DNA from 2 places in the Agathobaculum hominis genome. Region 2 is predicted to be linked to the other one. Evidence: riboswitches for the same ligand, from Rfam matches in the RefSeq annotation. Region 2 holds a riboswitch; the other holds the start of a gene.
The links. A riboswitch is a leader RNA that binds a small molecule or an ion and turns the genes downstream of it on or off. The one in region 2 is predicted to bind cyclic di-GMP.

Region 1: linked by a shared signal. The riboswitch ahead of H8S02_RS03805 (S-layer homology domain-containing protein) and the one ahead of H8S02_RS06535 (S-layer homology domain-containing protein) in region 2 are both predicted to bind cyclic di-GMP.

The regions. Positions count from the first base shown of each region.
Region 1 is NZ_JACOPK010000003.1:57,434-61,848, forward strand. It holds gene H8S02_RS03790 (TlpA disulfide reductase family protein) at 1-689, opposite strand, end outside; gene H8S02_RS03795 (4Fe-4S binding protein) at 690-1,568, opposite strand; gene H8S02_RS03800 (CD1871A family CXXC motif-containing protein) at 1,561-1,686, opposite strand; cyclic di-GMP riboswitch class I at 2,016-2,107, shown strand; cyclic di-GMP riboswitch class I at 2,245-2,333, shown strand; gene H8S02_RS03805 (S-layer homology domain-containing protein) at 2,380-4,415, shown strand, end outside.
Region 2 is NZ_JACOPK010000005.1:60,248-64,662, reverse strand. It holds gene H8S02_RS06545 (6-phosphofructokinase) at 1-527, opposite strand, end outside; cyclic di-GMP riboswitch class I at 759-845, shown strand; gene H8S02_RS06540 (transglutaminase-like domain-containing protein) at 954-1,682, shown strand; cyclic di-GMP riboswitch class I at 1,954-2,044, shown strand; cyclic di-GMP riboswitch class I at 2,183-2,274, shown strand; gene H8S02_RS06535 (S-layer homology domain-containing protein) at 2,331-4,415, shown strand, end outside.

The DNA.
Region 1 (4,415 bases), on a different contig from region 2:
AACGTACCGGCGTCGCTCGAGGAATCAAAATAGATGTTGCGGTAGGTCGCGCCCTTGGTTTGCAGGATCTCCTTTGCGGTGGCGATGGCATCGGCGTTGCCGTCGAGCGTTTCGGTATTGATGCCGATCACCTCGCCGCCCTGCTGCTTTGCGGTCTGGTTCAGCTTGTCCAGCTCGCCCAGCTCAGCGACACAGGGCTTGCAGCCGCTGAACCAGAAGTTCACGACCGTGTAGGCGTTGTTCGCGAACAGGCTGCTGTCGACCGCATTCCCGTCGAGATCCTTGCCTGTAAACTCCGGGAACGCACTGGCCGCAGCCGTTTCGCTCTGGCCGGCGCTGTCGTCGGCGGGCAGGGCCGCGATCTGCTCCTCGATCGAGCGGATGCTCTCAGCATCGCTTTTCAGCGTCTGATAATCCCCGTCGGAGAGCTTGTCCCGGCAGTTCTCCAGCGCGCTCAGCAGGACATCGCCGTAGTTTTCCGCCGTTGCGGGAGAGGATTTGTCCATGGAGGCGAAAACCTGATTCCACAGCTCCTGATGTGCGTCGAGGATGGCGTTTTCCTCCTCGAGCAGCTCCGCAGAGGTCTTGCTGCCGGTATCGGCAGCTTCAGAGTCGGACTTGCCGCACGCAGCGGCGCCCAGCAGCAGGCTCAGGCTGAGGGCAAGGGCGGTTGCACGTTTGATATTCATTTATGAGTTCTCCTTTGTTTTTTCGTTGCCGAAGCCGTACCGGTAGCAGATCGCCTCTGTCGGGCAGGCCTTGATGCATCGGCCGCAGCGGATGCACTCGGCGTGGTTTGCATTCTGTGTGATGTCTACATCCATCGGGCAGACGTTCGCGCATTTTCCGCAGGAAACGCAGCGATGGGAGTTTACCTGCATCTGAAACAGGGAAACGCGGTTGAACAGCGCGTAAAACGCGCCCAGCGGGCACAGCCATTTGCAGAACGGCCGCCAGAACAGCACGCTGAGAAGGATCACGGCGGCCAGCACAGCCGCCTTCCAGGTGAACAGTGCGCCGAGCGCCGAGCGAATGCCGGTGTTCACCAGGGCGAGCGGGATCGCGCCCTCGAGGATTCCCTGCGGACACAGGTATTTGCAGAAGATCGGGTCGCCCATGCCGAGTTCGTTCACCAGAACGGTCGGCAGCAGCACTACCATCACGAGCAGCACGGCGTACTTGAGATACCGCAGCGGCTTCAGCCGTTCGGAGGACAGCTTCGGGGAGGGGATATGGTGCAGCAGCTCCTGAAGCCAGCCGAACGGGCAGAGAAAGCCGCAGATGAACCGTCCGAGCAGCACGCCCAGCAGGATCAGCAGGCCGGTGATGTAATAGCAGAAGCGGAAGCCGGACGAGCCGACGACTGCCTGAAACGCGCCGATGGGGCACGCGCCCGCCGCGCCCGGGCAGGAATAGCAGTTCAGTCCGGGCACACAGACCCGCTTGCCGTTGCCCTGATACAGCCTGCCGGAAAGGAAATTCGGCAGGTGGATGTTGGTGAGCAGGGCGGCGGCGGCCTGTATCGCGCCGCGCAGGCGGACGAGCAGGGGGAGCGGTCTTTTACCCAATGCCGACGCACTCCATGCACAGGCGTATCGCCTTGGATAACACGACGCCGGCCTCACCACGCCAGACGCCGAACAGGACCATCGCGCCGCCGAGCAGCAGCAGAAGGACCTGCGTCATTGTTTTGCTGTGTAACATAGTTTCTCTATCCTTTCCTGTGATGGGAAAAGTATATACCATCTAAAAGGAGATTGAAAGGAGAAAAAACAAAATTTTTGTAAACTTTAGTCATTGCCGTCTGCGCTGCGGGAGTTTTCTTCTTTTATAGGAAAACGGTTGACAAAGCTGCCTGCAATGGGGTACACTTTATATAGGAAAGATTAGGCAGCGCTGACGCGGGACTTTTTGTCCGTCCGTGCAGCGAAGTTCGGTATGCGCCCTTCGCATATCGTCTTAAACAGCAGACATCAACTGAAAATCTGTGCATGACTCCCGGGAACGGGTGCAGGTACAGATAAAGGCACAGCCGGTGAAAGCCGGTGCCGCAAAGCCAGATGGGCCTAAACGGAGCTTGTCCTCCGCATGGCAGCCGGCTGCCAACGATACTTTGTACCCTCCTTGCAGAGCCGTGCGCACTGTAAGGGGGGATTTTATTTGGAAGCTGAATCGTCTCTGTACTGTCCAAAACGGTTCCAGGAAAAACTCAATCATCTGTGCTACTCATTAAGGAGTAAGTTGTGCAGACAAGGGCACGATCGGTGAAAGCCGGTTTCGCAAAGCCAGGGGCCTAAACGGAAGACTTTTCCGCATGGCAGCCGGTTTCCTGATGCAGCTTCTTCATAGTAGTCTATTGCTACTGAAGGAGGGATTTTCATGATGAAAACAGGAAAGAACAAGCGATTATTAGCCAGCATACTGGCGGCGTCCATGCTGCTGGCAATGTCTCCGTTCGCGTTAGCGGATGAAAATACGCCGGATACGACAAATCCGGGGCAGAGTCAGTCCACCGAGGGCGGCGGCACTGAGCAGACATGCGTTGCAAAGATCGGTGAGAACAAGTATTCGACTCTTGCCGGTGCGCTTGCTGCTGCAAACATTTATGCTGCAAACAGCGATGTCACCATCGTCATGCTCCGTGATGTTACGGAAAATATCAAGATTAACAAGTCTCTGACGCTCGACCTCGGCGGGCGTACGCTGTCGGGTGATGCGAATGCGGCCGTTGTGACCATTTCCGGTGATAAACCGCAGGTTACCGTGAAAAATGGTACGGTTACCGGCGGCAGAAATCCGCAGAATGGCGGCGGCTTCGCAATCGACAGTGCAGGCGTTCAGCTCGAAGATTTGACCATAACGGGTAATGAAACAGTCGGCGGCAACGGCAATGGCGAAGTCGGCGGCGGCGGTATCTATGCGTCGCACGCAGATGTATCCATGCAGAATGTTACCGTGTCCGAAAACAGAGTTACGGGAAACAGCAGCGACGGCGGCGGTATTTTGGTTAGATACGGTTCTCTGACCATGGACGGCTGCCATGTTGAGGGGAATACTGCTCCGGACTGCGGCGGTGGCATGCTTCTGAGACATTCTGTGCTGAACGCTGCAAAGTCCTTTTTTGAGAATAATACCGCAAAATACGGTGCAGGTATCTATTTTGGCGATACGCCGAACGAAGCAGAAGAAGGCTGTTCCGGCGAGCACAACCACCTTATCACCGATTCCACAATCTCCGGCAATAAGGTTCTCGACCTTGAAAACGGTATCGGCGGCGGTATGTATGTCGGCACAACCTCTAATCTGACTCTCCGCAATTCTAAACTGTTGAATAACAACGGTGCATCGCAGGGCGGCGCAATCGTAGCTTACAGTGCCGGAACAATCGAACTTGACGACGTTTCGATTTCTGAAAACAAGGCACAGAGCGGCGCAGGTATCTTTGCTCTGTGTACTGCTGTCTGCAATACGGACATTCGCCTGCTGAACGGCACGGCAATCGACAAAAATACGGCAACCGGCTATGGCGGCGGCATCTACGCAGATGCACTGGCTAACACCCTTAGCGTTACGGCGGAAAACAGCTCTGTCAGTGGCAACAAGGCCGCAGGCGGCGCAGGTATTTTCACTTACAAGGATGGCTCGGCGGTTATCAATGTGGATCTTCAGTCCGGTGCTGTGATGCACGATAATGCAGCGACAGGCATGGGCGGCGCAATTTACGCCTATAATGATGCAAACATCAACATCGCAAAGAACAGCGCAGTGTACAATAACACCGCAAAGACCGCAGGCGATGACCTGCTGTTCAACGGTTCGACCTTTACGCTCCCGAACGCAAAGGACATGAGCGGCGACCGCATTCTGTCCTCCAACAAGGCAGAGATTACCGGCTGGTATCATGATGGCTGGTTTAAGTGGAATGCTGCGGCTCAGGACGGTAAGGGCGGCTATGAGGAGATCGGTCGCTGGACGGAGGAAACGGCTGACGAATACGTCCCGGTAGAAAACGATTCGCACGCTGTTTCGCTCAAGGCGGCTACGAAAAAATCCTCCGGCGGCACCGAGGACACCGACCCCATTGAGTGGAACGTTTCCCGATCCAAGACCGCAACGGCGCTGGATACGAACACCTGGACCTCCAATGTGACGCTGTCTCTGCCGAGTGCAGAGGAAAAGTTGGCCTCCGATGTGGTATTTGTACTGGATAAGTCCACGAGTACGGAATTGGAAGACCAGGCGCTGGGTATGCTCGCTGCGCTGAAGGAGAAGGCGGCAAGCACGAAAGCAAAGGTCAAGGTCGGCGTTGTAATCTTCAATAAACAGGCAAACAAGACCGCTCCGCTTACGGATCTTGCAACCGGTTACGAGACCATTGAAAACGCAATCAAGCAAACGATTGAAAGCGGAACAAA
Region 2 (4,415 bases):
ACGATGAACACGCGCGAGTGGGAAAAAGCGGTCGAATGGATGGAGTCGATGACCTCCGAGGCGATGTTCACCGCCGACTGGAAGCCGAAGGTCAGCTCCGTCCCCCACAGGTCGTTGTCGATGGTCTTGGGCAGCGTGACGACGTTCACGCCGTTCTCGCGCAGCAGGTTCGCAGTCTTGTGCGTACCGTTGCCGCCGAGAATGACCAGGCAGTCAAATCCGGCCTTTTTCACCGTTTTCAGCATTTTATCCAGCTTTGTCTGCTCGCTGTCCTCTTCGGGGCGCTGCATCTGCTTGAACGGCTGACGCGAGGTGCCGAGGATGGTGCCGCCGAGCGTCAGAATGTCCGAAAAGTCGTCCGGCTTCATCTCATGGTAGTCTCCCTCGATCAGGCCGCGGTAGCCGTCGCGGATACCGTACAGCGTCACGCCTTTGCCCATCTCGTTATACAGCGTCTTTGCGACACCCCGGAGCGCCGCATTCAGTCCCTGACAGTCGCCGCCGCTCGTAAGCATTCCGATTTTCATATTCATCGTCCTTCCCCCGCCGGTCTCCCTGCGGTTTTCTTCTCCCCATTATAGGATATTATGCCGCACGGGAAAAGCGATTTTACATACTTTTTTCATTGCGATTTGTGCGCATGAGATTTTTCTGTCGAATTTTGATTTTTTTGCAGGAATTCTGTTGACAAAGCTCGCTGTATGGGTTTATACTGTAGTCACTAAAAAAAGATGATGCAGTCGCTTTGACCGCATCTCAAACGATAATAGCAAAACCATCGAAAGATGGCGACGCAAAGCTATAGGGCCTTACCCCTCTGAGAGGGCTGGCAGCCAGTTACCGAAAGGAGATCGCCGGATATGAAGCGGCTTTTTCGTTTTGCTTGCACAGTTTTTTCAGCAGCTGTCCTCTCGATGGGTTTCACCGCAGCGGCAGCGAATGACATTGTTGACATGAGCAACACATCCCACGGTTATGTAACCGTTAACTACACCTCGAGTGCCAAGCTCAAGGTCGGCATCCAGTACAACAGCGGCAAGACGGTTTACCGCGACTGCCCGAGCGGCAAGGATGCTTCGTTCTCGCTCGACCAGGGTGACGGCAAGTACACTGTAACCCTGTACCGCAACGTTTCCGGCTCCTCTTACGAGCAGGTAGCGTCCAGGTCCATGAACGTTGCCGTCAAGGACCGCTTCGCTCCCTACCTCGTCTCCACCTCGGACATTCAGTTCTCCAAGGGTGACGCTGTTTCCGCCAAGGCTGCTGAGCTCTGCAAGAACGCAAAGACCGACGAGGAAAAGGTCGTCGCCATCTACAACTACATGGCAGACCGTTACTCCTATGATTACAAGCTGGCAAATGAGATCACCAGCGGCAAGATCACCAAGTACATCCCGGATACCGCCGCTACCCTGAACGGCACCACCGGCATGTGCTACGATTTCTCTTCCCTGTTCGCGGCAATGTGCCGCAGCGAGGGCATCCCGTGCGCACTGACCAAGGGCTACGCCGGTTCCAGCTATCACGCATGGAACAAGGTCAACCTGAACGGCAGCTGGTACCAGATCGACCTGACCTACGCCGTTACCCGCAATGTCAGGAACGCAAAGAACCTGCATGACTGCGTATCCCCGCTGACCTATACGAACACCAGCGATACGCTCGCCGCAGCAGCCGCTTAACGCTTTTTACTCTTCCACTTTGTATACAGATGACGCCGACTTCACCCTTTTCTGTACTTAATCAGCGGTCATTTTGTATAAATCCGCCGCGAATCAAAATCAGTTTACATTATTTACTTGTCGTTTACGGATAATTATAGTATACTGAAAGTGTTGATTCGCAGCATTCTGTCCGGCCGTGCAAAAGGACTCAGTATGTTTTCCGCATGCTGCCTTACCGGCAGACAGCGACCAGCGAAATCTGTGCATGACTCCCGCGAACGGGTACCGGTACAGACAAAAGCACCATCGGCGAAAGCCGGTCTCGCAAAGCCACGGGCCTAAACGGAGCTCTTTTCTCCGCACGGCAGCCGGTTGCCAGTGATACCATGTACCTCCTTCGCAGAGCTGTGCGCACTGTAAAGGGGGTATTTTATTTGGAGGTTGAAACTGCATTACATTCTGAGATGCACACAAACCCAAACACACATGATCTGTGCGGCTCGTTGAGGAGCAAGTTGTACAGACAAAGGCACTATCGGTGAAAGCCGATCTCGCAAAGCCAAGGGCCTAAACGGAAGGTTCCCCTTCCGCATGGCAGCCGGTTGCCAGAAATACATCTGCAATTCCTCTCGATCAGCATGCACGCTGACCAAGGAGGCATTCCATATGTTAAAAAAGAATACGCGCAAACGTCTGCTCGCAGGAGCTCTTGCGACTGTCATGATGCTGACCATGTGCCCGAGTTGGGCGCTGGCCGACGATGAGGACATCGCACTTCTTCCGGCGAACGAAGAAATCGCAGTACCGGTGGTTGATTCCACTCCCGCAGCAGACCCCACCGAAACTCCCGCTGATCCCACTCCTTCTGAGACCGAGGCAAAGCCCGAGAATCAGAATACCGCACCGGCTCCGTCTGGCGACGAAGCAAACGGCGGTACGGACAGCACGGAGTCTGGCAATAACAACGCTTCTTCCGACGCTTCGGAAGATTCGAAAAACAATTCTCAGAATAATGATGTAGTAAGCAATTCTCCGGAAAGTGAAATCAGCATGGCATCGCTGGACATCGACGCTTATAGCTTGAACGGCGTTAAGACGATTGAAGCTGAATACTGGATTACCAACCTCCACGCAAAAGACGACAATGGCAGCTGGAAGCTGAGCATCGACAAGGATACTGTCGGTGAAGACGGCAAGTCCGTTGCTGAACTGGCTCCGTCTGAGCGCCATGTGACCGCAGACGAGACCTACAACACCGTTTTCTGGCAGGCTCGCGTGCAGCATGGCTTATTGCAGCACCAGACCACCCTGTCTAACGATGACAAGACCCAGTCCGGTACCGAAATTACCAGCATCCGTTACAAGAATGACAGATTAGAGTACTGTGCAAAGGATTCTTCCGAGTGGACTGCATTCGCTTGGAACGACCATCTGGTATTCTACTATCTGATTCGTACTGAATATTCTCAGATGGTTCAGATCGACGTTTCCGACTGGACGGTTGACAAGGAACAGACACAGCATCTTAATCGCCGCAGCGTGACCTATCAGGTTATCGTTGAGGAAAATGGTACGCAGACTGTCGCTGACAGCAAGAAGTTCTGGTACAACAAGGCCTTCACGGTTTCTTCGGTTCGCGTTCGTCAGACCGAGTCCGAGAATTATTCCATCAACCGCGTAGAACTCGACCCGTCGACTATGGGCACTGTTGGTGAGGTAGACGGCGAGTACAGGTTCAGTCTTGACCTTACCAAGGCAAAGCGCGATGAAGCTACCGTCAAGATTTATGTCGAGCCAAAGGTACAGTCGCATCAGCTGACTTACAAGCTGAACGGCGGCAAAATCACGAGCGCTGAAGGCACGTACACCCCCGCAGGTTCAGTTTATCCCGATGCGACGGTTAACACCCCGGAAGTTGCGAAGGATAACTGTGACTTCGGCGGCTGGTACATTGACGAGGCGCTGACCCAGAAATGGACCGGCACCACGATGCCGGATGCAAACCTGACTCTGTACGCAAAGTTTACCGCCAAGGAAACTCCGAACCCGAATCCGGAGCCGGAAAACCAGAAGGCTATGTACTTCGTCCTGCTGCCGAACCGCGGCGTTCCGAAGAGCGGTGCAAGCCAGGGTACGGCAAATTACCTGCCGAATGAGACTTCGGACGGCGGCGTAAAGGGCGTAACTCGCAAGACCGGTTACGAAGGCTATCTGACCGAAGATGGCAAGGAGGCCGCTGACAAGGGCGAATTCAGTGCCAATGGCGTTGACTCCAGCTATCTGATTCTTCCGTCCGACCTCGGTTTCTTCACCGCGGCCAACTGGAACGGCACGACTTATCCCGCAGATAAGACCAACACTTCGGCAGCCGACATTACCGCGCTGCTCGGCACCAATTACAACCCGCAGATTGCTGAGGTTGTCTGGTACACCGTAAAGCACGACGATACCGACGGCTATCATGTCGACGGCTACGTCAAGAACGTAGATGTTAACGTCACCTACCATTCCAACTATGGCGATGACGTTACCGACGTTTACACCGCTACCACCGGCAATGAATATGCGGCGCGCGGCTATGCGGATACCAAACTGACTGCTCGTGAAAACTACACCTTCGGCGGCTGGTACACCGATAAGAACTGCACCACGAAATACGAGACGACTACGCTGATGACCAGCCTGGATCTGTACGCAAAGTGGGTTCCGAACGATTTCGAGGTGTCCTACTATGTTGACAAAACGCTGTAC